DNA from 2 places in the Streptomyces sp. NPDC048473 genome. Region 1 is predicted to be linked to the other one. Evidence: predicted binding sites of a transcription regulator. Region 1 holds the regulator's gene; the other holds the start of a gene.
The links. The regulator HspR, encoded in region 1, represses chaperone genes until heat shock. The targets are predictions, from matches to a motif close to TTGAGNNNNNNNNNCTCAA.

Region 1 (14,656 bases):
GTGCCTTCGGCCACGGCAGGTCGTGCGACTTGCTCACCATCGAGGTGAAGAGCGCGGCCGAGGCCAGCCAGGTGATCCAGCCGAGGACCTGGACCAGGGAGTTCTCGCCGCCGAGGAAGAGCGCGAATATCAGGCGGGGTGCGTCCGTGATCGACATGATCAGCATGGAGAGGCCCACGGTCGGCTGCCAGGAGCCGTCGCCGCCGAGCTGGCGGGCGAGCGTGTGCGTGACCGCGCCCAGGACCAGGCCGCCGATGACGAAGCCGATGCCCGTGATGACGACGTAGGGGACCGCTGTGGAGATCGTCGCGTGGATCGCGTCGTCCCGGGCCTGGTCGAAGCCGAAGAGGGCGAGCAGGCCGTACAGGAACGTGATGATGAGCGCCGGGCCCCAGACCGGGTAGTCGCGCATCTGCCAGAACGTCGGTCCCGGGCGCAGCACGATGCCGGTGAGCAGGTCCTTCCACGGCAGCCGCGGACCTGCGGGCTGGGCGGGGGCCTGGCCGGCGCGGTAGGTGTTGCCGTCGCCGTACGGGTCCTCGCCGATGCTGAACGCCTGGGTGTGGCCGGGGGAGTTGGCGTACGGGTCGCCTTGCTGGGGAGACCCGTGGGGGTGGTGGGGCTGCTGGTACGGGTCGCCGAAGTACTCCGGCTCGCCGTGCCCGCCGCCGTTGTAGCCGTTGCCGTAGCCGCCGTCGTGTCTGCCGTTGTCGGGCCTGCCGCTGTTGGGCCTGCCGTTGTTGTACGGGGGCGGGGCGCCGTTGCCTCCCGTCGGCGGCCATGGCTGCTGGGCGTACGGCGGTGGTGCCTGTGTGCCGTACGGCTGCTGCCGCGGTTGCTGTTGCGCTTGCTGCGGGGTGCGGTTGTCCCGGCCGCGTCCGATCCTGAATCCAGCCACGTCGTCGAACGTACCTGGTCCGCGCGGGTGCGGTGAGAGGGCCTGGGGAACCTGCCCGCCATTGCGGCCGAGCTGTGACATCCCCTAGGGGAACCCTGGGGGGTTGGTCCCATGCGTATCCGCACGGGAAAGCAGAAGCGGCCGGTCCTGCCCCCGAGGCAGGTCCGGCCGCTTCTGTCGCACGACAGCCTGAGCTACTTCACCGGCTCGGGCTCCGGTGCGTCCGCCGGCTCCGCCTCGCCGGCCGGGTCGGCCGGGGTCTTCACGGAGTCCAGCAGCAGCTGCGATACGTCGACCACCTGGACCGACTCCTTCGCCTTGCCGTCGTTCTTCTTGCCGTTGACCGAGTCGGTCAGCATGACGAGGCAGAACGGGCAGGCGGTGGAGACGATGTCGGGGTTCAACGACAGAGCTTCGTCGACGCGCTCGTTGTTGATGCGCTTGCCGATCCGCTCCTCCATCCACATCCGGGCACCACCGGCGCCGCAGCAGAAGCCGCGCTCCTTGTGGCGGTGCATCTCCTGCTGGCGCAGGCCCGGGACGGCGGACATGATCTCGCGCGGCGGGGTGTAGATCTTGTTGTGACGGCCCAGGTAGCACGGGTCGTGGTACGTGATCAGGCCCTCGACCGGGGTCACCGGGATCAGCTTGCCCTCGTCGATGAGGTGCTGGAGCAGCTGGGTGTGGTGGATGACCTCGTACTCGCCGCCGAGCTGTGGGTACTCGTTCGCGATGGTGTTGAAGCAGTGCGGACAGGTCGCGACGATCTTCTTCGACGACTTCGGCTTCTTCGTCTCCGGGTCGTCGTCGTCCTCGCCGAACGCCATGTTCAGCATCGCGACGTTCTCCTGGCCGAGCTGCTGGAACAGCGGCTCGTTGCCCAGGCGGCGGGCCGAGTCACCGGTGCACTTCTCGTCGCCGCCCATGATCGCGAACTTGACGCCCGCGATGTGGAGGAGTTCCGCGAAGGCCTTGGTGGTCTTCTTGGCCCGGTCTTCGAGAGCGCCGGCGCAGCCGACCCAGTACAGGTAGTCGATCTCGGACAGGTCCTCGACGTCCTTGCCGACGATCGGGACCTCGAAGTCGACCTCCTTGGTCCACTCGACGCGCTGCTTCTTGGCAAGCCCCCAGGGGTTGCCCTTCTTCTCCAGGTTCTTGAGCATCGTGCCCGCCTCGGACGGGAACGCGGACTCGATCATCACCTGGTAGCGGCGCATGTCGACGATGTGGTCGATGTGCTCGATGTCGACCGGGCACTGCTCCACGCACGCACCGCAGGTGGTGCAGGACCACAGCACGTCCGGGTCGATGACGCCGTTCTCCTCGACCGTGCCGATGAGCGGGCGCTCGGCCTCCGCCAGAGCCGCGGCCGGGACGTCCTTCAGCTGCTCCTCGGACGCCCTCTCGTTGCCCTCCATGTCCTTGCCGCCACCGGCCAGCAGGTACGGGGCCTTGGCGTGCGCGTGGTCGCGCAGCGACATGATCAGGAGCTTCGGGGAGAGCGGCTTGCCCGTGTTCCAGGCCGGGCACTGCGACTGGCAGCGACCGCACTCCGTACACGTGGAGAAGTCGAGGATGCCCTTCCAGGAGAACTGCTCGACCTGGGAGACACCGAAGATGTCGTCCTCGCCCGGGTCCTCGAAGTCGATCTCCTTGCCGCCCGACGCCATCGGCTGCAGCGCGCCGAGCGCGACCGCGCCGTCCGCGTTCCGCTTGAACCAGATGTTCGGGAAGGCGAGGAAGCGGTGCCAGGCGACACCCATGTTGGTGTTGAGCGAGACCGTGATCATCCAGATCAGCGAGGTGCCGATCTTGATCATCGCGGTGAAGTAGATGAGATTCTGCAGCGTGCCGAGCGCGAGACCCTTGAACGCCAGGACCAGGGGGTACGAGACGAAGTACGCGGCCTCGTAGCCCTCGACGTGGTGGATCGCGCCCTCAAGGCCGCGCAGGGTCAGGATCGCCAGGCCGATGACGAGGATGACGTACTCGACGAAGTACGCCTGCCAGGCCTTGGAGCCCGCGAAACGCGACTTGCGGCCGGCCCGGGAGGGCAGGTTCAGCAGCCGGATGGCGATCAGCACGAGGATGCCGACCGTCGTCATCAGACCGATGAACTCGATGTACATCTCGAACGGCAGCCATTCACCGATGATCGGCAGCACCCAGTCGGCTTTGAAGAGCTGTCCGTACGCCTGGAGCAGCGTCGGCGGCAGCGTCAGGAAGCCGATGGCGACGAACCAGTGCGCGAAGCCGACGATCCCCCACCGGTTCATCCGGGTGTGGCCGAGGAACTCCTTGGCCAGGGTGATCGTGCGCTGCTTGATGTTGTCGGTGCGGCTGCCTGCCGGGACCGGCTGTCCGAGCTTGACGAACCGGTAGATCTGCGCGACAGCTCGGGCGATGAGCGCAACGCCGACCACGGTCAGCACCAGCGACACGATGATCGCGGCGAGTTGCATTTGGGGGCTCCTCGGGCCTGCGAGGGTGGGATCCAGCGTCTACATGCGAATACTGGCGATTACTAAGCAGTAACTTAATCAGTCTGTGCTGACACTATCCACTTATTCCGCCGCGCTGTAGCCGCACCGGCGGTGATCTGTGTCGCTCAGGTGTGCCTTGCCGCGCCGGGTGAGTCCGCGGATCGCCCTGCGCAGCGGAGCGTGTACGGCTCTCGCCAGGATGGCCAGGTCGAGTCCCACCCAGAGGTGCTCGGCGTAATGCTGGTCGAGCAGGGCCGGCTCGTCCCACGGCATTCCGGAGCGGGAGCGTACCTGCGCCAGGCCGGTGAGGCCCGGTTTCAGTTCCTGCCGCCAGTGTCTCGCGGCGGCGGAGCCGGAGGTTCCGGGGGTACCGGCAACAGCTCCGGAGACTCCGGGGGTCCGGGCCCGCTCGTCGTCCGGCGTCAGGGGCTCCGGACCGACCAGGGAGAGCTCCCCCCGTACGACGTGCGGCAGCCGGGAGAGCAGATCCAGCCGCAGCCGCCGGGTGCGCAGCGAGTGCAGTACGAAGAGGCGGCCGCCCAGACCGATCCGGGGCGAGCGGGTCAGTACGCCGCCGGGGAGCCGCTGCGCCGCGAGGGCGAGGGCGCCCACGGCGAGCAGGGGGGCGGCCAGGGCCAGCAGGACCGAGCCGAGGGTCAGGTCCAGTACGCGCTTGGCCGACGGCCACGCCCGCCTCCATTCCCGCAGCCGCTCCCATGTCCACTCCCAAGGCTGTGCCCGCACACGGACCGGCATGCGGACCGGCCTCCGCCCCTGTCTCCGTCTCGGCCTCTGTGTCTGCATCGTTCGCACCTGCCTGGGGATCGGGCGGATCGAGTGCCGGTTTTGCGTGGCTCACGGCATTTTGTGACAGAACGATCCCATGGCGCGATGATGGGGACGGGGTGCGCGGCCCGCAGGGCGGGCGGGTGTCGCCCCCGATCTCCTTGTGCGAGCGAGGTGTGTGCACGATAAGCGAGGTGCGTGCACGATAGTTGAGTCTGCTCGACTCAACTCTGTTGACACTGGGACGGGTGTCATGCATCCTTGAGTCAGTTCCACTCAAGTAGTCAAGCTGGAGGAATTGAAATGGCACGTGCGGTCGGCATCGACCTGGGCACGACTAACTCCGTCGTCAGCGTTCTCGAAGGCGGCGAGCCCACCGTCATCACCAACGCAGAGGGCGCCAGGACCACGCCGTCCGTCGTCGCCTTCGCGAAGAACGGCGAGGTGCTGGTCGGCGAGGTCGCCAAGCGCCAGGCAGTGACCAACGTCGACAGGACCATCCGCTCCGTCAAGCGCCACATGGGCACTGACTGGAAGATCGACCTGGACGGCAAGAGCTTCAACCCGCAGCAGATGAGCGCCTTCATCCTGCAGAAGCTGAAGCGGGACGCCGAGTCGTACCTGGGCGAGAAGGTGACCGACGCGGTCATCACCGTCCCCGCGTACTTCAACGACTCCGAGCGTCAGGCGACGAAGGAGGCCGGCGAGATCGCGGGCCTGAACGTCCTGCGTATCGTCAACGAGCCGACGGCCGCCGCGCTGGCGTACGGCCTCGACAAGGACGACCAGACGATCCTCGTCTTCGACCTCGGTGGCGGCACCTTCGACGTGTCGCTGCTGGAGATCGGCGACGGCGTCGTCGAGGTGAAGGCCACCAACGGTGACAACCACCTCGGTGGTGACGACTGGGACCAGCGCGTCGTCGACTACCTGGTGAAGCAGTTCGCCAACGGGCACGGTGTGGACCTGTCCAAGGACAAGATGGCTCTCCAGCGTCTGCGCGAGGCCGCGGAGAAGGCGAAGATCGAGCTCTCGTCCTCGACCGAGACCACGATCAACCTGCCCTACATCACGGCGTCCGCCGAGGGTCCGCTGCACCTGGACGAGAAGCTCACGCGCTCGCAGTTCCAGCAGCTCACCGCTGACCTCCTGGACCGCTGCAAGAGCCCGTTCCACAACGTCATCAAGGACGCGGGCATCCAGCTCTCCGAGATCGACCACGTCGTTCTCGTCGGTGGCTCCACCCGTATGCCGGCCGTCGCCGAGCTCGTCAAGGAGCTGACCGGTGGCCAGGACGCCAACAAGGGTGTGAACCCGGACGAGGTCGTCGCCATCGGCGCCTCGCTCCAGGCCGGCGTCCTCAAGGGCGAGGTCAAGGACGTCCTGCTGCTCGACGTCACCCCGCTGTCCCTCGGTATCGAGACCAAGGGCGGCATCATGACGAAGCTCATCGAGCGCAACACCACGATCCCGACCAAGCGCTCGGAGATCTTCACGACGGCCGAGGACAACCAGCCGTCCGTGCAGATCCAGGTCTACCAGGGCGAGCGCGAGATCGCGGCGTACAACAAGAAGCTCGGAATGTTCGAGCTGACCGGCCTGCCGCCGGCCCCGCGTGGCGTCCCGCAGATCGAGGTCGCGTTCGACATCGACGCGAACGGCATCATGCACGTCGCCGCCAAGGACCTCGGCACCGGCAAGGAGCAGAAGATGACCGTCACCGGCGGCTCCTCGCTGCCGAAGGACGAGGTCAACCGGATGCGTGAGGAGGCCGAGCAGTACGCGGAGGAGGACCACCGCCGCCGCGAGGCCGCCGAGTCCCGCAACCAGGGCGAGCAGCTCGTCTACCAGACGGAGAAGTTCCTCAAGGACAACGAGGACAAGGTCCCCGGTGACGTGAAGACGGAGGTGGAGGCCGCGCTCACCGAGCTGAAGGAGAAGCTCAAGGGCGAGGACACCGCCGAGATCCGTACCGCCACCGAGAAGGTCGCGGCCGTCTCCCAGAAGCTGGGCCAGGCGATGTACGCCAACGCCCAGGCCGAGGGAGGCCCGCAGGGTGACCCGCAGCCGGGCGCCCAGCAGGCCAAGGCCGACGACGACGTCGTCGACGCCGAGATCGTGGACGACGAGAAGGACGCGAAGGGCGGTGCGGTGTGACCGAGGAGACTCCGGGCTTCGAGGAGAAGCCCGACGTCCCCTCCGGCGTCACCCCCGACGGAGCTGAGCCGAAGGACGCCCCTTCCTCTTCCGAGGAGGAGGCGTCCCCGGCCGGGGACTCAGTACAGACAGTCGGCCTGACGGCCCAGCTGGACCAGGTCCGCACCGCGCTCAACGAGCGCACGGGCGACCTCCAGCGGCTCCAGGCCGAGTACCAGAACTACCGTCGCCGCGTCGAGCGGGACCGGGCCACGGTCAAGGAGATCGCAGTAGCGGGTCTCCTGTCCGAGCTCCTGCCCGTGCTCGACGACATCGGCCGGGCCCGTGAGCACGGCGAGCTCGTGGGCGGGTTCAAGTCGGTGGCCGAATCAATGGAGACGGTCGTTGCCAAGCTGGGCCTGCAGCAGTTCGGCAAGGAGGGCGAGCCCTTCGACCCGACGATCCATGAAGCCCTGATGCACTCGTACGCGCCGGATGTCACCGAGACGACCTGCGTGGCGATCCTGCAGCCGGGGTATCGGATCGGCGAGCGCACCATCCGCCCCGCGCGGGTGGCGGTGGCCGAACCCCAGCCGGGTGCGGCGCCGGCCGCAGGCAAGGAAGAGAAGGCAACCGACGAGGAGAGCGGTGGCACCGAGGAGGTCTGACATTCCGTCCGACCACCTCGCGGCCCACCGCCCGGCCATGCGACCGGCCAGCGGGCCGGTCGCATGGCCGATCGTCCGGAAGGAGGGACGTCGATGAGCACGAAGGACTTCGTCGAGAAGGACTACTACAAGGTCCTCGGCGTCCCCAAGGACGCCACCGACGCCGAGATCAAGAAGGCGTACCGCAAGCTCGCCCGTGAGTTCCACCCGGACGCCAACAAGGGCGACGACAAGGCGGAGGAGCGCTTCAAGGAGATCTCCGAGGCCAATGACATCCTCGGCGACTCCAAGAAGCGCAAGGAGTACGACGAGGCGCGCGCCCTCTTCGGCAACGGCGGCTTCAGGGCCGGACCCGGAGGCGCCGGAGGCAACTTCAACTTCGACCTGGGCGACCTCTTCGGAGGCACCCAGGGCGGGGGCCAGGGCGGCGGAGCCGGCGGTTTCGGCGGCGGCGGCGGTCTGGGCGACGTCTTCGGCGGCCTGTTCAACCGCGGTGGTACGGGGACGCGGGTGCAGCCGCGCCGCGGCCAGGACATCGAGTCCGAGGTGACGCTCAGCTTCACCGAGGCGGTCGAGGGGGCCACGGTCCCGTTGCGGATGTCCAGCCAGGCGCCCTGCAAGGCGTGTTCCGGCACCGGTGACAAGAACGGCACCCCCAGGGTCTGCCCGACCTGTCTCGGCACCGGCCAGGTGTCGCGCGGCACCGGCGGCGGCTTCTCGCTCACCGACCCCTGCGTGGACTGCAAGGGCCGGGGCCTCATCGCCCAGGACCCCTGCGATGTCTGCAAGGGCAGCGGCCGGGCGAAGTCCTCCCGGACCATGCAGGTCAGGATTCCGGCGGGCGTCTCGGACAGCCAGCGGATCCGGCTGCGCGGCAAGGGCGGCCCGGGCGAGCGCGGCGGACCGGCCGGCGATCTGTACGTCGTGGTCCATGTCGACGCCCACCCGGTCTTCGGCCGCAGGGGCGACAACCTCACGGTCACCGTGCCCGTCGACTTCACGGAGGCGGCGCTCGGCGGCGAGGTGAAGGTGCCCACGCTCGGCGGTCCGCCGGTCACCCTGAAACTGCCGGCCGGCACCCCCAACGGGCGTACGATGCGCGCCCGCGGCAAGGGCGCCGTACGCAAGGACGGCACCCGGGGCGACCTGCTGGTCACCGTCGAGGTGACGGTGCCCGGGGAACTGAGCACCGAGGCCAGGGACGCGCTGGAGGCCTACCGGAAGGCGACCGCGGGCCACGATCCGCGGGCGGAGCTGTTCCAGGCTGCGAAGGGAGCTTGAGGTGGACGGCCGACGACGCAATCCGTACGAACTGACCGATGAATCACCGGTGTACGTGATCTCGATCGCGGCCCAGCTCTCGGGACTCCATCCGCAGACACTGCGCCAGTACGACCGCCTCGGCCTGGTCTCCCCCGACCGCACGGCCGGGCGCGGCAGGCGCTACTCGGCCCGCGACATCGAGCTGCTGCGTACCGTGCAGCAGCTGTCGCAGGACGAGGGCATCAATCTCGCCGGCATCAAGCGCATCATCGAACTGGAGAACCAGGTCGCCGCCCTCCAGCAGCGCGTCGCCGAACTCTCGGCGGCCGTGGACGGCGCGGCGGCGGCGATGCAGCAGCGCGAGGCCCAGGTGCATGCCTCGTACCGGCGCGATCTGGTGCCGTATCAGGATGTGCAGCAGACCAGCGCGTTGGTGGTCTGGCGGCCGAAGCGGCCGAAGGACTGAGCGAGTTCGGCCGCGGGGCCGGGCGATTCGCTCACGATTGGCTTCGTTGAGGGCCGGGGAGCCGACCTACGGGTCGGCTCCCCGGCCCTTCGCCGTGCGCCCGCCGTCCTGCGCACGCCCCCGGGCCCCGGCCGAAACCCGACCCACGTCCGATCAGGGCTCGCGACAATCGGGCGGGGGCCTGCCACCGGCCCCGCTCATTCACCACCGCACCGCACCGCACCGGGCCGGGGCGAGCCGCCCGGTGGCACAGTCAGGAGTCACGCATGTCCATGGTCGGCCTCTTCTGGATCACCGGCACAGCGGCCCACATAGGCGCCCCGCCGAACGAACCCGGCCCCGGCGTGCTGCTCACCGAGGAGGGTCTGACGGGGCTCGGGGCGGACCAGGGCGGCCGGTGGACGTGGGACGGCATCCGGCGCGTATCGGTGGTCGGCGCGCCCGTCCGGTCCTCGGTGGGCAGGGCGGCCGGGCTTCTGTTGGACACCGTGATCACAGCGGCGTTCGGCGGGGTCGACGACGGCCCCGCCATGTTCGTACGCGTCGAAACCCCCACGGAGGAAGTGGAATTGACCGTGTACGCGCCCACCGCCTTCTACGGCCCCGCAGAGTGCCGGCTGTCGCAGGACCTGCTCGATGCGTATGTTGACGGCCGGGCCACGCCTGCCGCGCTGCTCGACTGGGGGCGTACGCAACAGGGCCGCACCCCCAAGCGTGCGGAGCGGGAGGAGCTGCTGGCGGCGTGGGGCGGGACGCCTCGACGGCCCGGGCGCTGATCGGCCGGCCGGCGCCCGCACCCCACGGCGTATCAGCTGCCGGTGACGGTGAACTCGGCCGTGTTGTTGTCCAGTTCGGGGTCGAATGCCGAGATACGCAGCTCCGGGTCGTCGTTGAGCGTGGCGACCGAGCCCTGCGCTCCGCCCTCGACGAGACGGTCGACATGCAGGGTGAAGTCGAACGTGGAGCGGGCCTGCTCCCAGAGGAGGATCGGGGTCCGGCAGGTGTAGCGGTTCGTACCCGTCTCGTAGCAGGCGCTGGGCTTGCCGGTGACGGTGGCGCCCTCCGGGATGCGGACGTCGAGCGTCGCGACGGAGGCGCCCGCGCCGAGGGAGGCGACCCAGGCCGGGCCGCGGTTCTTCACGCCGATCCGGGCGGTGACCGTGTCACCGGGTGCGGCGGACGTGATGTCGCTCGCGAGGGCGATCAGATCGGCCTTGTTGGTGGCCGTGATCTGCGTGGAGCGGTAGTTGTCGCCGAGGTTCAGGTCGGGCTCGGCGACTGCGGCGGTCCGCTCGGTGGCCGCGGGGACGGGCGTGGCGGTGAGGTCGGAACCGGTCCCCTGGACGAACGGCCGCCCCGAGAGGGCCTGCTCGTACGCCTCCTCGGAGAACTGGTCGACCGAGTAGTCGAACCGTTCGTACAGCGCCGCATTCGTCGCCCGGACCGCGCCGGCCGCCGACAGGTCGTACACCTGCCCCGGGGCGACGGGCTCGTCGAGGACACAGACGGCCGTGGCGCCGCTCTTGTTGGTGACGGGGTCCCCGTCCAGGTACGTGCAGTTGCCGAAGCGCTGCGAGAACTCCAGGCCGTGCGAGGCGAAAAGGGTCAACAGGGTGCGGTCGGCGGTGCGGTTGCCGTGGTTGGTCAGGCGGATCGGCTGTGCGAGGTCGGTGCCGGGCTTGACGTCGGTGCGGTACGGAAGCTGGCTCACGCCGAGGTCGGGGCCGTCGCCGAGGCGGATCTGGGTGTCCGTCGGATACCCGGTGAGGGGGCCGAAGGAGCTGTCCGCCGCCGCGGTGAAGTGCAGGGTGCCGGTGGCGTCGGCGGGTGCGCCGGCCGTGGCGCGCAGCCCGATTCGGGCGACGGAGACGTATGGGGCGCCGTCCAGGGACCCGAAGTCGCAGATCGCGGTGAGGGCGTCGGAGGCCGGCGCGCAGGTCGAGGGCCAGCTGACCTCGGCCACACCCGCGAGCTCGGACGCGTCGACCGTGAGACGGCCGCCGGTCACGGAGTTGTGCGTGTTGTCGTGCCCGAGCTGTACGTCGACGGTGTTGGCGGTCGCTGAGCCGTCGGCGTCCGCGGTCGGCAGGACGAGGTCGTACGGCGCCGCGATCCAGAGCTGGTCCGTCTCCGGCTCGTCGGCACTGGCGGGTGCGACGGAGCCGAGCGCGAGCACCGCCCCGGCCACGAGCGCGACCGGGATGTGGAGCCGGCGCCCCGGTCGTATGCGGGTGGGGGATGGGGGCCGGTGGTCCTGAATTGCCTGCATGATGTCGGGTTTCTCCCTGCGATGCGGTTCGCGTCCGGGAGTTGGACGAGCCGGGGCTGGGGTTGGTTGTACGTCGCTGTCGGGGCATCTCCTCGACCGTCCCCGACACTCCAGGGGATCGGGGTGGACCAGCGCCAACTCGATGAGGCAAGGCGCCAGTTCGAGGGCCGTCCGCGCGATCCGTCCGGAGCGCAGCGCCTCGGCGTGGAGCCGGAGTGCTGCCTCACACGACTCGCCGTCCCTGTCCGAGTGCGCGAATTCGTCCCCATCTCGCCCATCCGGGCCCCCGCTTCTGGCAGTGCAGCAAGATGACGGTGGTGAAAGCCCAGTCGGCGCGGGAGGCTCGTGCTGTTCCGGTTCACCCACACACCGGCGCGGGGCCGCGGTCGCTCTCCCCTGTTCTTTTGCGATTGCGGCCCCTTCAGCCCGGATCCTGTTCCAGAATCCCTGACCGGGCTATCAGGTAGCCGAGCTGGGCCCGGCTGTTGCTGCCGAGGACGGCGGACAGCTTGGCGACGTGCGCGCGGCAGGTGCGGACGTTCATGCCGAGACGGCGGGCGATCGAGTCGTCGACATGTCCCTCTACGAGGAGTTGGGCGATGGAGCGCTGGACGCCGCTGATTCCCTCGGGTGTCGGGTTGTACTTGACCTCTTCCAGGAGCGGAGCCGCACGGGTCCAGAGCTGCTCGAATACCTTGACGAGATATTCGACCAGCCCGGGATGGCGCAGCTCCAGGGCGACTTGGCGGTCGTCCTGGGCGGGGATGAACGCGACTGTGCGGTCGAAGATGATGAGCCGCTCGATGAGCTCCTCGAGCGTGCGGATCTCCACGTTGTCGTCGGCCATCCGCTCGGCGTAGGCCAAGGTGCCGGGGCTGTGCCGTACGGTGTGCTGGTAGAGGGTGCGAATGCTGACACCGCGATCCACCACGGAGAGGCCCCGTTCCAGGGCTTCGCTGAGGCGATCTTCGCTACGGCCGCCGCCGGGCTGGACGGTGAGGACTTCCGAGCGGCACTCCGCCGTGGCGAGATCGAGTGCCGCGTTGATCCGGTTGACGCCCTCCAGCACGGTGATGGCGTGGGTGGTCGGCGGGTCCTGGGCGCTGATGTCCATGAACGGCTCGAAGGACTCGGCAAGCAGGACCGAATGCCGTCGGCGCTCCTGGATCTCGCGCTCTATGGGGTGCAGACGCTTTGCCAGAGCGGCGGACGGCGGGACCGGCCGCAGCCAGTCGGGGTCGTCGGGGTCGGGGTGCAGCAGGGCGAAGTCCATGAGGCAGGGAGCCGGTTCCACCTCACTTCGGGCAATGCGTCCCGAGCGCAAAGCGCTGGCGTACAGACGGCCTCCCGCTTCGCATAGTTCGGTGATCCCATGAGGATGTGTCGGCTTTGTATCGCTTGTGACCATATTCTCCACCCCCCAGGTTCCTGAACATGCAGGAACATGATGCATCGACTCAGTGGTGTTCGTGTGCCCAGGTGAGACATCGTCTTAGGTGCGGGGGAGAAGAATCCACAAGTGAGGACGAAGCCGACTATGTATAAGCGAATGCTTCGCTCGGCGCTTGCCGCCTCGTTCGTCGCGGCCCTGGGACTCGGGGTACTGAGCGGCAGCGACATCGCCTGGAGCAGCGGGGCAGCATCCTCGCCGGGTGACATTGCCTGGTCCACTCAGGCGTCGACGCCGGGTGACATTGCATGGTTCACCCAGACGTCCCCGTCGGGTGACATCGCCTGGTCCACTCAGGCATCGGCACCGGCCGGCAGTGACATCGCGTGGCTCACCGGGACCGCTGTGCCGGGCGACATCGCATGGAACGTCGAGGCGGCAGCCGAGCCCGGTGACATCGCCTGGTCCGAACCGACCAACCCGGGCGCATGACCATCCCGCCGGACGACCGGACCTTCCGGCGGGAAATGGCCACGGCCTACCGATCAGGCTGGCATTTCATCGATCTCGTCACTGCCATCCCCCGCTGTGGCGACTCGCTGATGGTCACTCTGTTCGGCGACCCGATCGTTGTCGCACGTGAAGAAGACGACGAAGTACGTGCCTACCGGTGCCTCCGCAAGCCGCGTGGAGCCCCGCAGCCCGTCCGCTGCGCGATTCGGTACGACATGATTTTCGTGAACCTCGACCGGCGGGACCACCAGCTGTTCGAGCCAGAGACTATTTCCGCCACCCCCCGCAGTGCCTGAGCGATCCCCCGTCGTCATATGTCGCTCAGTCACTCCCCCACACAACGGCGCCATCGTGACCTGAACACGATGGCGCCGTTGTGCATTTTCGGCCAATGGCTGTGCAACACCGCTATGTGGGCGCCGAGTTGACATTCCCCGATGGCGTGGGCAAGGTCACATCTCCTTCGCATCCTTTCTTCTCCACATTCGGGGGCCACCCATGAGCGGACACGAAGTCGAGAGCCTGCCCGGCTGGCGGGGAGGTGACGGCAATGCCGCCTACCTCGACAAGACGCTGCGCCATCACGAGGTCGAGCTCTCCTTCGACGACACCGTGAACTGGAAGGCGTTGTTCACGATCTGGGCACGAGCCGCGGCGGTGTCCTTCACGGTGTTCCTCTTCTTCGGCTTCATCGGACTCGTGGGCGCGAGCGGTGATCTGGAGAGCGGATTCGGGATCATGGGGATGGGTGTACCGATCTCCTTCGCCGTCTTCTGGGTCGTCTTCCTGGTCTCGAAGATCACCGAGCCGATCGGGGAGTGGCGGGTACTGCTCGCGGACCAGTGGCAGCACACCGAGTCCGCGTACGCCGAGATCGCCCGGGTGGTCCAGGAACGCCGGCTGCCGATCATGCCGGTGTTCCGCCGCATTCGTACCGGTGGCCAGTACTCACATGTGACCCACCGGATGGTGCTCCGGGACGGCAGCTACGTCGCGTACCTCTCCGTCTTCGCCTACGGCACCAGCCTCTACATGGGCTGGGTGATGTGGCGCAATCGCCGGGGCACGGCGCTGCTCGGGCAGTTCCTCGTCGATCTCGGCAGGGGCTTCAGCGGCGGCACCGACATGGAGAAGGTCATGATGCGGACCGAGACGCCGCGTGCGATGCGCGAGGCGCTGCATGCCGCCGCCCGTGAGGGGCTACACGTGGCCGTCGAGGGCCGTACGGTCTCTCCGGCGCTGGCCTTTCCGTACGGCCTGCCGCACATCGAGGAGGACGTCGCGGCTCCCGTCCCGGTGCAGGCGCCGATGCCGCCTGTCCCGGGGCCGGCGCAGGCGCCGATGCCGCCTCCCGTGCCGCCGCAGCAGCCCTGGACGGAGGGCGGCCGTTGACAGCACCGGGCGCGCCCGCGGGGGTGCTGACCGCGCCCTCGCAGCAGGGGGTCTGGGCGTGGGTCGCGGTGCGGCTCGCGCCCGCCGCCGCGCTCGACGAGCACCGGGGATACACGGACGTTCCCGAGGAGCAGCGCAGGACGGAGACCGCGTACCAGGAGCGGGCCTGGCTGGAGGCGCTGCTGACGCCCGGCGCGGGCGTCCGCTTCGAGCTGAGGCTGCGCAACGATCCGCCCTCGCGGTTGCTGCACGGTGCGCTCCTCGGCCAGGTCCGGGCCGCCGACCACGGCTCCGCGGTACGGGCGGCCCTCGCGCTGCGCGATCGGCTTGCGGCCACCCCGCGCCACGTACGCGCACGGGCGGAGGAGGACACCGATGAGGTACGGCAATGG
Region 2 (14,656 bases), on a different contig from region 1:
GATCTGTGGGGTCGTGACCTTGCGGGGTACGGACAGTGCGGCGATCAGCAGCCCGCGGGTGGCGGAGGCCTGGTCGGTGGCCCGGCCGAGGGCGAGCGGGGCGCGGGTGGACTCGGCGGCGCGCGGCGGGGTCTTCTCGGCGAGCTCGTCGGCGAGGTCGTGGAGCTTGGCGATGACCTCGGAGTACGCCTGATGGGCCGCCAGCGCGGTGCCCTTGCCGCTGAGCGCGTCGCGGCGCAGGGAGGGGATGGTGGAGAGGTCACGGCGCAGTGCGGCCGGGGCCGCGCCCCTGATCTCGTCCACCTGCTGGTCGACGCGGGCGCTCCGGCTGCCGGGGTCGCCCTTGCCTTCCGCCGCCGGGCCGGACCTCTCGTCACGGCCGGCCGCGATGTAGGCGGTGACCTCGTCACGCTCGTCCGCGAGGGCGTGGGCGAGCGCGATGGCCTGCTGGTTCAGCTCCGCGAGGGTGACCAGCTGCTGCGACTCGTTCAGGTCGGAGGAAGCACTGAGGGCCGCGGGTGCGCCCGCGGCAATGACGGTGATGCCGACGACCGCGACGCCGGCGACCAGCCGGTTGCGTACGCGCCCGGTACGCCGGGGGCTCTCGCTCTCGGCCGGTGCCGGAGGCGTCCCCCCGGAACCGCTGTGCTTGCTGCCCTTGCTCCGAGGCCGCTTCTTCTGCACCGGTGCTCGCATTCTTGACTCGTCCGCCCTTGAAGCAGAGGTGACGCACGGTCACATGTGAACAAGCGCCCCGACCCCTGGTACGGCTTCCGACCATTCCAGTGCTTTTGAGAGGGGGGCGCGCATCAACCACTCCGCCACCTGAACGAGTGAACATCACTCCGGAGTTGACGAACAAGTCTCCCCCCGGGGCGCATCCGGCACACCTGGACCTTCGGCTGGAACTTCCGCCCAGGCTTTGGCAGGATGCCCGCCCGCACGCAGCGCGGAGCCTTTCCTTCCGCTCCGGGGCGTCCATCTGACCTGCTGGTACAGGCCAATCTCGGGCAGTGCAGGGCTCGTGAAGGCGTCGTGCAGACTGGCGGTATGCGAATTGAACTCGCCACCGCCGCCGGCAGCGCCGAACGACCGAACGAGGACTGGGCCGCCACTGCCCTGCCCGCTTCCGGCCGGGGTGGGACGCTGGTCCTGCTCGACGGAGTGACTCCGCCGCAGGGTGACGACGGTTGTGTGCACTCGGTGCCCTGGTTCACCGCACGGCTGGGCGGCTCGCTGGTCGAACTGTCGGGTTCGCGACGGGATCTGACCCTCCAGGAGATCCTGGCCGAATCCATCCGGCACACCGCCGATACGCACCGTTCCCTGTGTGACCTTTCTCACGTGAGGACACCGCAGGCGACGGTCGTCCTGGCGCGCTGGGACGAACACGAGATCGAGCACTTGGTGCTCTCCGACTCCGTGCTGCTGTTCGAGGCACCGGACGGAACCGTGCGTCCCCTCCTCGACGACCGGCTGGACCGCCTGCCGCCGGGCTCGCTGGCCAGCGAAGCGATCGCCGACGCGCAGGTACGGAACAAGGAGGGCGGCTTCTTCACCGCCGCCGCCGACCCCTCCGTGGCGGCCCGCGCGGTCATCGGGCGCACCCCGCTCCGCCAGGTGCGGGCGCTGGCCGCGATGACCGACGGAGCGGCCCGCTGGACCGAGATGTTCCGCGAGGGCGACTGGGCGGACTGCCTCGGAGTGCTCCACAAGGAAGGCACACAGGGGCTGATCGACCGCGTCCGGGCACTGGAGGACGCGGACACGGAGCGTACGTATCTGCGCCGCAGCAAGCCTCATGACGACGCGACGGCGGTCTACGCGGTGCTGTGACGGCACACCGGGGAAGCCGGGGCGGGGAAACCGGGCCGGGGCGGGGTGTCAGTCCTCGGCACGGGCGTTCAAGTGGTGCAGCAGCCGGGCCAGTTCGGCCACCTCTGCCCGGTCCCAGTCGGCGAGCTTGCGCACATAGCGGTCGCGTCGGGCATCGCGGACGCTTCGATAGCGGACCAGGCCCTCGGCGGTGAGGTGGACGAGGGAGGCCCGGCCGTCGGCCGGATCGGGCTCGCGCGCCACCAGTCCGAGGTTCTCCAGGGCGCGCAGTTGACGGCTCATGGTCGCCTTGCCGACCCCGAAGTAGGCCGCGAGATCGGTGGCCCGCTGCTGCCCGGCCGACTCCAGCCGTACGAGAAGTCCGTATGCGGCGGCCTCCAGCTCGGGGTGGACCTCGCGCGCCATCTCCCCGGAGTTGGCCCGCGCCCGGCGCAGAAAGACGGCCAACTCCCGCTCCAGGGCAAGGAATGCGTGGTCCACACCACTTTCTCCGGTCGCGCCGGGTTCACTACCGCTTTCGCTCCCGTGCACGTCAACACCCCTCATGAGCTTTCCTGCCGCTGAAAGTTTCTTTCGCCGCCGGTCATCGCCGCAGCTCGGCCAGTATTTCGCAGGCGTAGACCAACGGCAGCGCCCGGGCCCCCTTCCGTAGCGCGGGTCTACGTGCGTAGCGTCATGCATGGCATGTCCACACCATGACCTGCCGGCAGGGGTTCGCCCGGCGTCCCCCTGGGATCAGCACGTCCCCCCACCAAGGCCTCGGAGGCACTCACATGCCGGTGCTCAGATCCAGATCCAAAACCTCCCGTCGCTCGCGCTTCGCCGCGGCCGGAACCCTGCTCGCAGCCCTCTCCCTCCTCCTCACCCTGCCCGGCGCGGCGAGCGCCGCGGGCACCCACGACACCGCCGCCGCGGCCAAGAAGCCCGCGCGCGGCACGGCCACGATGGGCATGGGCGTCATCGCCCACGACGGCCAGGGCGGACTGCCGCGCGACACCCGGGCCGCCCAGACCGAAGGCGTGGACGTCGCCAGCTACCAGGGCAACGTCGACTGGGCGACCCTCTGGAACAGCGGCGTGAGGTGGGCCTACACCAAGGCCACCGAGGGCACGTACTACACGAACCCGTACTTCGCCCAGCAGTACAACGGTTCGTACAACGTCGGCATGATCCGGGGTGCGTACCACTTCGCCACCCCGGACACCACGAGCGGCGCCACCCAGGCCAATTACTTCGTGGACCACGGGGGCGGCTGGTCGAAGGACGGCAGGACACTGCCCGGCGTCCTCGACATCGAGTGGAACCCGTACGGCGACCAGTGCTTCGGCAAGACCGCGGCCGGCATGGTCTCCTGGATCCGCGACTTCGTGAACACCTACAAGGCGCGCACCGGACGCGACGCGGTCATCTACACCGCGACCAGCTGGTGGCAGACCTGCACCGGGAACAACGCGAGCTTCGGCGCCACCAACCCGCTGTGGGTGGCCCGCTACAACACCACGGTCGGCGAACTCCCGGCCGGCTGGAGCTACTACACGATCTGGCAGTACACCTCGTCCGGCCCCTACGTCGGCGACCACAACCACTTCAACGGCGCCCTCGACCGCGTACAGGCTCTCGCCAACGGCTGAGCCGGCCCCGCCGCCGCACCCGCCCGGTCCGACGCTTCGCACAGCAGAGCCCCCGGTGACCCACCCAGTCGCCGGGGGCTCTGCCCTGTTCCCACCCCTGACCAGGCATTTCACCCTCCGAGCCGACAACGAAGGTCCTCTATGCACCCGGTGTATACGCCATGTGTATAGTCCTTCTCTGCCGCACGCCGTGCGCCCTGTTCAGCTACGGAGGAGTGACCCGCGTTGTCCATCAAGACGAAGTCGATCGGTACAGGGTTGGCCGCAGCCCTTGTGACGGCACTCACTCTGACGCTGAGCGGCTGCTCCATGCAGACCACCGCGCCGGCCTCCGCGCGCGGCGACGCGGGCTCCGACTCCAAGGGTTCCTTCGGCCCGGTGGACTGCCGCAAGGCGAAGTGCATAGCCCTGACCTTCGACGCGGGACCGGGTGAGGACACACCGCATCTGCTGGACATCCTCAAGGAGAAGAAGGTGCACGCGACCTTCTTCCTGCTGGGCAAGAACCACGTCAAGCAGCACCCCGACACCGTGCGCAGGCTCGCCGCCGAGGGGCACGAAGTGGCCAACCACACCTGGTCCCACGAGATCCTGACGGACAAGAAGCCCGCCGAGATACGCGCCGAGCTGGAGAAGACGCAGGACGCGATAGCGGAGATCACCGGCAAGAAGCCGCGCCTGATGCGCCCGCCGCAGGGCCGTACCGACGACACCGTCTCGGACATCAGCAAGGACCTGGGGCTCTCCCAGATCCTGTGGAGCGCGACCGCCAAGGACTATTCCACGACCGACTCGGCGCTGATCAAGAAGCGCATCCTGGACCAGGCGAGCCGGGACGGCATCATCCTGCTGCACGACATCTACAAGGGGACGGTGCCCGCCGTGCCGGGCATCATCGACGCGCTGAAGAAGCAGGGCTACACCTTCGTCACGGTCCCGCAGCTGATGGCGCCCGCCGAGCCGGTCCCGGGGACCATCTACCGCCCCTGAGCCGTGCGGCCCGAAAGGCGAGGCCCCGGCGTACGCGGAGCGGCCGATACGCGAGAACCTCCGTCGCACGCGGAACGGCCTACGCATGAGAACCTCCGTCGCACGCGGAACGGCCCGCCCGCCCGTTGCCGGGAGGGCGGGCCGTCCGTACCGGTCGCGCACGTGGTGCCACGCCCGTCACGCCATGGCGCCTACGCCGCGGCCGGGATCCTCTCCTCGGGCCTGGCCGCGGAGGCCGGCGCGAGGGCGATCTCCAGCACCTGGCGCACGTCCGTCACCGGGTGGACCTCCAGAGTGTCCAGGACCTCGGCCGGAACATCGTCCAGGTCGGCCTCGTTCCGCTTCGGGATCACCACGGTGGTGATCCCGGCCCGGTGCGCGGCCAGCAGCTTCTGTTTCAGACCGCCGATCGGCAGCACCCGCCCGGTCAGCGAGACCTCACCGGTCATCGCCACATCCGTACGGACCAGCCGTCCGGAGAGCAGCGAGGCCAGCGCCGTCGTCATGGTGATGCCGGCGCTCGGGCCGTCCTTGGGGACCGCGCCCGCCGGGAAGTGGATGTGCACGCCGCGGTCCTTCAGGTCCGCGACCGGCAGCTCCAGTTCCGCGCCGTGCGACCGCAGGAAGCTCAGCGCGATCTGCGCGGACTCCTTCATGACGTCGCCGAGCTGACCGGTGAGGGTCAGTCCGGACGCCCCGGTCTCCGGATCGGCCAGCGACGCCTCCACGAACAGCACGTCACCACCGGCGCCGGTCACCGCGAGTCCGGTGGCCACGCCCGGCACCGAGGTGCGGCGCTCGGCCGGGTCCTGGGCGGACTCGGGGACGTGGTGCGGCCGGCCGATCAGAGCGCGCAGATCCGCTTCGGCGACTGTGAACGGGAGCTCCCGGTCGCCCAGTTCGTGCTGGGCCGCGACCTTGCGGAGCAACCGGGCGACGGCCCGCTCCAGGTTCCGTACGCCCGCTTCACGGGTGTACTCGCCGGCCAGCTTGCGCAGCGCGGACTCGTCGAGCGCCACCTCGTCCTTCTCCAGACCGGCCCGCTCCAGCTGGCGCGGGAGCAGGTGGTCACGGGCGATGACGACCTTCTCGTCCTCGGTGTAGCCGTCGAGCCTGACCAGCTCCATGCGGTCGAGCAGGGCCTCCGGGATGGCTTCCAGGACATTGGCGGTGGCCAGGAAGACGACATCGCTGAGGTCGAGTTCGACCTCCAGGTAGTGGTCGCGGAAGGTGTGGTTCTGCGCCGGGTCGAGGACTTCGAGAAGGGCGGCGGCCGGGTCGCCCCGGAAGTCGGAGCCGACCTTGTCGATCTCGTCGAGCAGGACGACCGGGTTCATCGAACCGGCCTCCTTGATGGCCCGGACGATACGTCCCGGCAGAGCACCGACGTACGTACGCCGGTGGCCGCGGATCTCCGCCTCGTCCCGTACACCGCCGAGCGCGACGCGGACGAACTTGCGCCCCATGGCATGCGCGACGGATTCACCGAGCGAGGTCTTGCCCACGCCCGGAGGACCCACCAGCGCCAGCACGGCACCGCCGCGCCGCCCGCCGACGACGCCGAGACCGCGCTCGGAACGCCGCTTGCGTACCGCCAGGTACTCGGTGATCCGCTCCTTCACGTCCTGCAGGCCCGCGTGCTCGGCGTCGAGGATCTCCTGGGCGCCGCGGATGTCGTACGCGTCCTCGGTCCGCTCGGTCCACGGCAGTTCGAGGACGGTGTCGAGCCAGGTCCTGATCCAGGAGCCCTCGGGGCTCTGGTCGGAGGAACGCTCCAGCTTGTCGACCTCCTTGAGCGCGGCCGCGCGGACGTGCTCGGGAAGATCGGCGGCCTCTACGCGGGCCCGGTAGTCGTCGGACTCGTCTGCGCCGGAACCAGGACCGCCGTTGAGCTCGGACAGTTCCTTGCGTACGGCTTCGAGCTGGCGCCGCAGCAGGAATTCACGCTGCTGCTTGTCGACGCCCTCCTGGACGTCCTTGGCGATGGACTCGGCGACGTCCTGCTCGGCGAGGTGTTCGCCGAGCCACTGGATGGCGAGCTTCAGCCGGGCGACCGCGTCCACGGTCTCCAGGAGCTGCACCTTCTGGGCAGTGGTGAGGAAGGGTGAGTAACCGGAATTGTCGGCGAGCGCGGAGATGTCCTCGATCTGCTGGACCCGGTCCACGACCTGCCAGGCGCCGCGCTTCTTCAGCCAGCTGGTGGCGAGTGCCTTGTACTCCTTGACCAGCTCGGCGGCGGCTCCGGGGAGCGGATCGGGGACGACCGCGTCGACCCGTGTCCCCTCCACCCAGAGCGCTCCACCCGGTCCGCTGGTCCCGGCCCCGATCCGCACCCGGCCACGGCCGCGGATGAGCGCGCCCGGATCCCCGTCCGAAAGCCGTCCGACCTGCTCGACGGTGCCGATGACACCGGTGCCGGTGTACGTCCCGTCGATCCGCGGCACAAGAAGCACCTCGGGCTTGCCGCCGCCCTCGCGGGCTGCGGCCTGTGCGGCTTCCACGGCGGCGCGCACATCGGTGTCGGACAGGTCCAGAGGCACCACCATCCCGGGCAGCACGACCTCGTCGTCGAGCGGCAGCACGGGCAGGGCGAGCGGAGTGACCGCATTGGAATCGGTAGCCATGATCTCCCCTTCAGCAGTCAAGTTGAGTTATGCAGACTCAATGCTCCTGAGCCGCCCATTGTTCCCCGGGGTTTGTTCGCTGTGAGCGATCGGCTGAATGCGCTCGTTTCCGCAGGACCGGTCAGGCCCTTTCTGTAGCGGAGAACTCCGGATGCGTCCGCTTTAATCCGGCGACGTTCCTGGCCGAGAAAAACCATTTGCCACCGCTCGTACTGTCTTCTCGTGACAGACATCGACGGCTTGCTCGCGGCCTATGACGAGCAGATGCGTGGTGCCCCGCCCAACCCTCCGACCGGGGTCACGCACGAGTGGGAGGGCCCGCTGCTGCGGATCGTCGGCCAGTTCCGCGGCTTCGTGAGCGGTCCGCGCGATGTCGGCGTGAGCGGCGCGGAGCTCGACCGGCTGATCGCCCGGCAGCGCGACTACTTCGCCGCTCGTGGCGAGGCGGTGGAGTGGAAGACCCGCGGGCACGACCGGCCGGCCGATCTCACCGACCGGCTGCGTGCGGCGGGCTTCGTCGCCGAGGAGCAGGAGTCGGTCCTGATCGGCCGGGCCGACGAGATGGCGGCCGAGCCGGTCCTGCCGGACGGCGTCGTCCTGCGTCAGGTCACCGCGGACGCCGACATGCACCGTATCGCCGCGATGGAGTCGTCCGTCTGGGGACAGGACTGGAGCTGGCTCGGCGAAGACCTGATCGCGCGCGTCTCGGCCGCACCTGAGGAGATCGCCGTCCTGGTCGCCGAGGCCGACGGCGAAGTGGTCTCGGCGGCCTGGCTGGTCTTCCGTGCCGGAACCGAATTCGCCGGTCTGTGGGGCGGTTCGACGCTCTCCGCGTGGCGGGGCCGGGGGATCTACCGCGCCCTGGTCTCCGCGCGTGCCTCGCTCGCCGCCGCCCGCGGCGTCAGGTTCCTCCAGGTGGACGCCTCCGACGACAGCGCCCCGATCCTGCGGCGACTGGGCTTCCACCTCGTGACGACCACCACGCCCTATGTGTGGTCACCGCCGGGGCCCTGACGGCGGCACGGTGGCATCGGACCGGCCGATGCCCCGACGCCCGGCCCACCTGCGAAAGAACCGCCCGGCCCACCGGCGAAAACCAGTCGTCAGCCGGGCGGAACACCGGACAGAGTGCCGGTATGAACGACGACCGAGGGCTGAACCAGGACGGCACCATCCGGCGGGAGGGCTCGCTGAGCCGGGTGCCGGCGGTGTTCGCCCCCGTGGTGGAGGCGGCCCGCGCCCGGATCGCCGAAGCCTTCGACGGCGCGCGGCTGCACAGCGCGTACGTCTACGGCAGCATTCCGCGCGGCACGGCCGTTCCCGGTGTCTCCGATCTGGACCTGCTGCTCGCGCTGCGTACCGGGCCCACCGAAGCCGACGAGGCGGCGGCCCGTGCCGTCGAGGCCGGGCTGGACGCCTCGTTCGGCCAGATCGACGGCGTCGGCATCCTGTTGTCCGGCGCCGACACCCTCACCAGCGAACTCGAACGCAACGACCTCGGCTTCTTCCTCGCCTGTCTCTGCACCCCGCTGCTGGGCGAGGACCTCGCCGTACAGCTGCCGCGCTACCGCCCCACCCCGCTGCTCGCCCGTGAGACCAACGGGGACCTCCACCTCTCGCTCCCCCGCTGGCGACGGAGGGCCGCCGAAGCCACCACGGACGCCGAACGCCGAAACCTCAGCCGCGGCGCCGCCCGCCGTATCGTCCGGTCGGGCTTCACCCTGGTCATGCCGCAGTGGGGCGGCTGGACCAGCGATCTGGCCGAGTCCGCCGAGGTGTTCGCCCGCTACTACCCGGACCGTCCGGAGCGGATCGAGCAGATGCGGGTGGCCGCACGCACGGGCCGCACCCCCTCCACCGACCCGGCCGTCCTCGCGATGCTCATCGACGATCTGGCGCCCTGGCTGGCAGCCGAGTACCTCGCGGTGCACGGCGAGAAGACCCCACGCCCCTGACCACCGCCCCTTTGACCGCACCGGCCCGGCGCAGCAGCGGCCAGCAGGCCACGCCCAGCAGCAGCGCCAGCAGATGGCCCCAGTTGGTGAGGGGGTCGTCGAGGTCGAGCAGATCGTGCAGCAGCATCGCACCGACTCCGCCGAGCACCAGCACCCGCAGCCACGGCGTGAGCAGCCCGGCGAGCGCACCCACGCTCGCCATCAGCCCGAAGCTGATGCCGTAGTCGAGCCGGTGCAGCGAGGACTCCGGCAGATGCCCGGCCACCACGGACAGCCCGACCGGGATCTCCGTGGCGAGCGTCGCCACGACATGACCGAGCAGGAACACCCCGGCGGTGCGCCACCCCCCGATGCGGCGTTCCAGGGCGGTCAGCACGAGAGCGAAGCCGAAGACGTACGGGGAGGTGAGCCCGCCGACGACCCACAGGGCACTGGCGGCCAGGACGAGAAGCGGGGTCTCGCCGAGATGCGCGACGTCCGTGCTCGATTCGCGCAGCACCGCGGAGACGGTGTCCGGATCGGCGTACTCCATGAAAAGGGACGTGGCGACGAGCACCATCAGATACCCGAACGTGAACGGGGTACCGGTGGGCGTCGGCAGCAGCCGCAGCCACCGGCGGGCCTTCCGGTCCGCCTTCCGAGCCGGAGGGGCGGCGGCCTGCTCCGTATGGCGCTGACGCGGAATGGCGTCGAGCAGCGGCGCCGCGAGCTCTTCTTCGCGAGCCGCCCTGTCCGTACCCTGATGCACCGCGCGAGGCCCCTTTCCGTACAAGCCCCCCGAAGCAACGTCCTACCCTCCGTGATCGTCCCCCACGTCGTCTATGGCGTGAGCCACATATGAACCGAGTCGGGTCCGGTGCCCGATAGAGGGGTGTGAGCCTGTTGCGCCCCTCGGGGGAGGACCGAAATGACGACAACGCCCTGCTGCGTGCCGTCGCACAGGGGGATACGGCGGCCCTGGCGACGCTCTACGACCGGCACGCCGGCTGGCTGCTCGCCCGGCTGAGCAGGCGGTGCGCGGATGCCGAGACCGTACGGGAAGTCCTTCAGGACACGTTCGTGACGGCCTGGCGCTCCGCCGGATCGCACCGCGGTGCGCAGATCGGCGGCTGGCTGTGGGTGATCGCCTCGCGCCGGCTGGTGGACGCGCAGCGGGTCCACGCCCGCACCGATCTCGCCGCACAGGCCGAGCGGGCCGGGAGCAAGGAGTGGGCAGCCGCCGCGCCTTCCGCCGAGGAGCGGGTGCTCGCCGGTCTGGAGTACGGGGATGTGGGCGCCGCACTCGACCGGATCTCGCCGGAGCTGCGGGAGGTCCTGCGCGCGACGGTCATCGACGGGCTGACGACCCGCGAAACGGCTCGGCTCCTCGGCATACCGGAAGGCACGGTCAAGACCCGGGCGATGCGGGCCAGACGTGAGCTGCGCGCCGCGCTGGAACTGCTGGCGCCGGAAGCCGGTCCGCTGGGAGGCATTGCGTGAGGGGAGGCAACGGCATGAGGGGAGGCAACGGCATGGGGGGAGGCGACGGCATGCCCCACTGGCACGTGGGCGGAGAACTGGCCGAGCGGTACGCCGCCGGTTCCGTGGCGGAGACGGACGCCTGGTCCCTGGAGAAGCACGTGGAGACGTGCGGGGCGTGCGCGGCGCGGGTCTCGGCGGCGGTACGGGCACGGCGGGAGGCGGCGGCGCTGCTGGACGGGGTGCGGGCCGGAGTGCTGGCCGCGGTGGCGGCGGAAGGGTCGCCGGAGAGCGAGCCCGTCCGGAGCGACCGGGTCCGCTTCCTCGCGTCCGCAACCGGGTCCGTCCTGAACGGTCGCGTCCGCCTTCCCGGGTCCGCAACCGGGTCCGCCCTGATCGGTCGCGTCCGCCTTCCGAGGTCCGCAACCGGATCCGTCCTCAACCGTCGCGTCCGCCCTCCCGGGTCCGCCTCCCGGACCGGGCGTCTGCTGTGGGCCGCCGGGCCCGCGCTGCGCGGTGCGTGGCTGCTGGCGCTGGTGCTGGTGGCCGTCGGGGCTCTCGCCCTGGCGTACGGGGCGGGGCTCGACGCGGCCGCGCGGCCGCTGCTCCTCGTCATCGCGCCGGTGCTGCCGCTCGCCGGGGTCGTCGTCTCCTACGGACGGCACACGGACCCGATGCACGAGATCACCGCCGCCACCCCGTCCGGCGGGCTGCGGCTACTGCTGACGAGAACCGCCGCGGTGCTCGGCGTGAGCATCCCGGCGCTCACCCTCGCCGGGGCCGCGCTGCCCCCGTCCGCCGCGGGGCCGGGCCCGGCGGCATGGCTGCTGCCGGGGCTGGCGATGACGCTGGCGGCGCTCGCCCTCGGTTCGTACGTCGGCTGCCGCACCGGCGCCTCGTCCGTCGCCGTGGCCTGGGCGGCCGCCGTGCTCCTGCCCGCCTTCGCCGGCTCCCCCCTGGGGATCACCGCGCCGGCGGCCGCGGCCGCGACGTACTTCGCCGGGCCCGCCGCACAGGGCGGCTGGGCGGCCGGGGCGCTGGTCTGCGCCGCGCTGCTCGCCGTACGCCGTAGATCCTTCGACCATCTGGAGACGTTGTGAGCGTGAACGCATGAGGAGCACCACGGTCATGAGCACGGTCAAGGTCAGGAAACTCACCGTCCGGCACCGCAGGACGGCCGCGCTCGACGCCGTCGATCTCGACTTCGCACCCGGTGTGCACGGACTCCTCGGGCCGAACGGGGCGGGCAAGACCTCGCTGATCCGGGTGCTCGCGACGGTCGCCGCACCGTCCGGCGGCCGGGTGGAGCTGCTCGGCAGCGAGGTCGGCGCCAGGTCCGACCACCGCAGCCGGGCCGCGGTCCGGCGCAGGCTCGGCTATCTGCCGCAGGAGTTCGGGTACTACCCGGGCTTCACCGTCCGCGAGTTCGTCGCCTATGTGGCCTGGCTCAAGGAAATGGACGCGGCGGCGGTCCCCGCGGCCGTGGAGCGTGCGGTGGACCGGGTGGGTCTGACGGACCGGATCGACGCCCGGGTGAAGACCCTGTCGGGCGGGATGGTGCGGCGCGTCGGCATCGCCCAGGCGATCGTCAACGATCCGGACCTGCTGCTCCTCGACGAGCCGACGGCCGGTCTCGACCCGGAGCAGCGGGTCGAGTTCCGGGCGCTGATACGGGAGCTGGGCGGCGCGTCCACCGTGATCGTCTCGACCCATCTGGTCGAGGATGTCGCCACGGCCTGCACCGATGTGACGCTGATCGAGGGGGGCCGGATCGCGTACCGGGGTACGACGCAGGAGCTGACGGCCCTCGGAGGCGAGAACACCGGAGCGGACGGGACGGACGGCAACCGGATCGAGCGCGGCTACACCGCCGCGCTGCGGGCGCACCGGGCGGCGGTGGCGCACCGATGACGGGCTCCGAAGCACCGATACGCCATCAGGCGCACACCGCGCTGTGGGCCGAGCTCCGACGCGGGATCGCCCCCTGGACCGGGCTCGCCGTCGCACTCACCCTCCTCGTTCCGCTGTGGAGCAAGGCTCCCCAGTGGCAGGGCAGTTGGGGCGAGACACAGAGCCAGCTGCGCTCGGCGAGTGCACTGCTCGCCGGTCCGCTCGTTGCCGCGGCCGCCTGCTGGCAGGGCGGCCGGGAACACCGCCGCCGCACCGCCGAGCTACTGCTCTCGGTCCCGCGCAGCCGACTCGCGCAGGCGACGACGGCCGCGACGCCGATCGCGCTGTGGGCGGCGGCCGGGTATCTGTTCGCGCTGGCCGTGGCGTTCGCGGCGACCGCCCCGTACACCGGGGTCGGCAGCCCGTCCGTCTCGATCGTCGCCACGGACCTCGGTTTCCTGCTGTCCATCGGTTTCGTGGGGTTCGTCGTCGGCCGGTTGGTGCGGTGGCGGCTGATCGCTCCGGTGCTGGCGGTGTGCGCGTACGTCGGCCTGGGGTTCCCGGACTATCTGGACTCGGAAGCCCGGTTCCTGAGCCCGGCCCAGTCGGTCGCGCTCGAAGTGTCCGTCCCGGTCTGGTGGTTCGCCCCGGTTCTGGTGGCATGGACGGGCGGCATCGCCGTCACCGTGCTGCTCGCGTACGCGGCACGGCGGCGCTGCCTTGCGGTCGTGCCGCTGGTCCTGGCGATCGCGGCGGGGACGCTGGTCGTCCGCACCGGTGAGGACCTCTACCGCGACGACCCGTCCGTGGCCCGCAAGGTCTGCTCGACAGCCACCCCCGGCACTCCGCAGATCTGCGTGCACGCGTCCGAAGCCCCGGTGATGCCCCAGATGTCCGAGGCCCTGACGGGAATGTTCTCGCGGCTGGAGGGAGTCCCGGGCGCACCGGTCAGATACGTGGACTCCGAGCCCGACCCGAAGGACGGCGAAGCCGCTCTCGCGCACGTGTCGCGGGGCCGGGGCATCACACGCGACGAGCTGACCGATCCCGGCGCGTACGCCTCGGAAACCGCCTTGGGCCTCGTGAACCGCGACTGCTCGGCCGACTCGCAAGGGAAGGACCGACGGGAGGTCGAGCGAGTGGCACGCACGGAGGATGCGGTCATCAGCTGGCTGAGCGGCGAAGACTCCATATGGTTTCCGAATTCGCCCTATCTCGCCCGCCTCAAGGCCATGCCGGACGCCGACCGCAAGGTCTGGCTCGGCCGCTTCCTGGCCACACTGAAGAGCTGCACGCCCGCGGAGGTCCCGGTCCTGTGAGCCACCAGCCGACCCACGCCGCACTGCCCCTCCTCTATATCCGCTCCCGCGCCCTCCCTCTCACCACTGCCGCCCTGACCTGCATCGTTCTCGTCGCCGCCGGGGCGGCCCACTGGCTGGAGACCAGACCGTACTTCGACCACACCGCCCGCGTCCCGGTCCTCGCGCTGGCCCCGTTGCTCGCCTCCGCCGCGATCGGCACCAGCCTGCACGCGCAGAGCGACGAGCTGGACCGAACCGCCGTACGCCGCTGGTGGCCGCGCCGGCTGCTGCATCTGCTGATCCTGACCGTACTGACGACCGGGGCGCTCGCGCTGGCGGTCCCGGGGCACCCGGAGGCGTTCGGCGCACCGGCCATGGTGCGCAATGTGCTCGGCGCGACCGGGGTGGCCGCGGCCTCCGCCGCCCTGATCGGTGCCCGGCTGAGCTGGCTGCCGATGACGGTCTACGGCGGCGCCGTCTATCTGGCGGCACCCCGCACCCCGGGCGGCGCGGCGGCGGTGTGGGCCTGGCCGATGCAGCCAGGTCCACAGGGTGCGGCATGGGCGGTGGCCCTGACGGCGTACGTGGTCGGGGCGGTCCTCCTCGCGGTGCGCGGCGCACGCCCGGAGAGCGCGTAACTCTCGACAGTCTTGACGGCGCACGCCCCAGGCCGCGCAACGGCGCACGCGCCCCGGACGGATCGGATGGTTCGGGCGGATCCGGCAATCCGCTGGCCCCCGGCCGCGTCGAGCGGCCAGGATGGCGGGGACCTTGTCCGCGCCCACCGGAGGCCCGCACCATGCCCGACATCCACGCCCCCGACACCCTCGCCCCCGTCACGCTCGACCGCCGCGAAGGTCCGTACGGCGAGGTCGTTCTGCGGGAGCGGGGGGACGACTTCGAGATCATCGCCAACGGGTGCTTTCTGATGGACACCTCGGACGGGCGTTCCGAGCGGCTGCTGATCGACG

Region 2: a site for HspR is predicted at 7,104-7,122, ahead of lon (endopeptidase La). Genes of this name have one in related genera too.

What each region holds. Positions count from the first base shown of each region.
Region 1 is NZ_JBICXE010000024.1:3,818-18,473, forward strand. It holds gene ACGFU7_RS30630 (YIP1 family protein) at 1-898, opposite strand, end outside; gene ACGFU7_RS30635 ((Fe-S)-binding protein) at 1,093-3,360, opposite strand; gene ACGFU7_RS30640 (sugar transferase) at 3,463-4,137, opposite strand; gene dnaK (molecular chaperone DnaK) at 4,471-6,324, shown strand; gene grpE (nucleotide exchange factor GrpE) at 6,321-6,971, shown strand; gene dnaJ (molecular chaperone DnaJ) at 7,065-8,252, shown strand; gene ACGFU7_RS30660 (heat shock protein transcriptional repressor HspR) at 8,254-8,700, shown strand; gene ACGFU7_RS30665 (hypothetical protein) at 8,967-9,476, shown strand; gene ACGFU7_RS30670 (hypothetical protein) at 9,509-10,969, opposite strand; gene ACGFU7_RS30675 (helix-turn-helix transcriptional regulator) at 11,391-12,377, opposite strand; gene ACGFU7_RS30680 (hypothetical protein) at 12,519-12,851, shown strand; gene ACGFU7_RS30685 ((2Fe-2S)-binding protein) at 12,848-13,168, shown strand; gene ACGFU7_RS30690 (hypothetical protein) at 13,371-14,264, shown strand; gene ACGFU7_RS30695 (hypothetical protein) at 14,261-14,656, shown strand, end outside.
Region 2 is NZ_JBICXE010000005.1:253,845-268,500, forward strand. It holds gene ACGFU7_RS11620 (nitrate- and nitrite sensing domain-containing protein) at 1-684, opposite strand, end outside; gene ACGFU7_RS11625 (protein phosphatase 2C domain-containing protein) at 1,051-1,836, shown strand; gene ACGFU7_RS11630 (MarR family winged helix-turn-helix transcriptional regulator) at 1,885-2,382, opposite strand; gene ACGFU7_RS11635 (lysozyme) at 2,610-3,467, shown strand; gene ACGFU7_RS11640 (polysaccharide deacetylase family protein) at 3,777-4,457, shown strand; gene lon (endopeptidase La) at 4,649-7,081, opposite strand; gene ACGFU7_RS11650 (GNAT family N-acetyltransferase) at 7,304-8,095, shown strand; gene ACGFU7_RS11655 (nucleotidyltransferase) at 8,218-9,036, shown strand; gene ACGFU7_RS11660 (rhomboid-like protein) at 8,963-9,784, opposite strand; gene ACGFU7_RS11665 (RNA polymerase sigma factor) at 9,910-10,515, shown strand; gene ACGFU7_RS11670 (zf-HC2 domain-containing protein) at 10,566-11,594, shown strand; gene ACGFU7_RS11675 (ABC transporter ATP-binding protein) at 11,623-12,405, shown strand; gene ACGFU7_RS11680 (hypothetical protein) at 12,402-13,703, shown strand; gene ACGFU7_RS11685 (hypothetical protein) at 13,700-14,323, shown strand; gene ACGFU7_RS11690 (spermidine synthase) at 14,485-14,656, shown strand, end outside.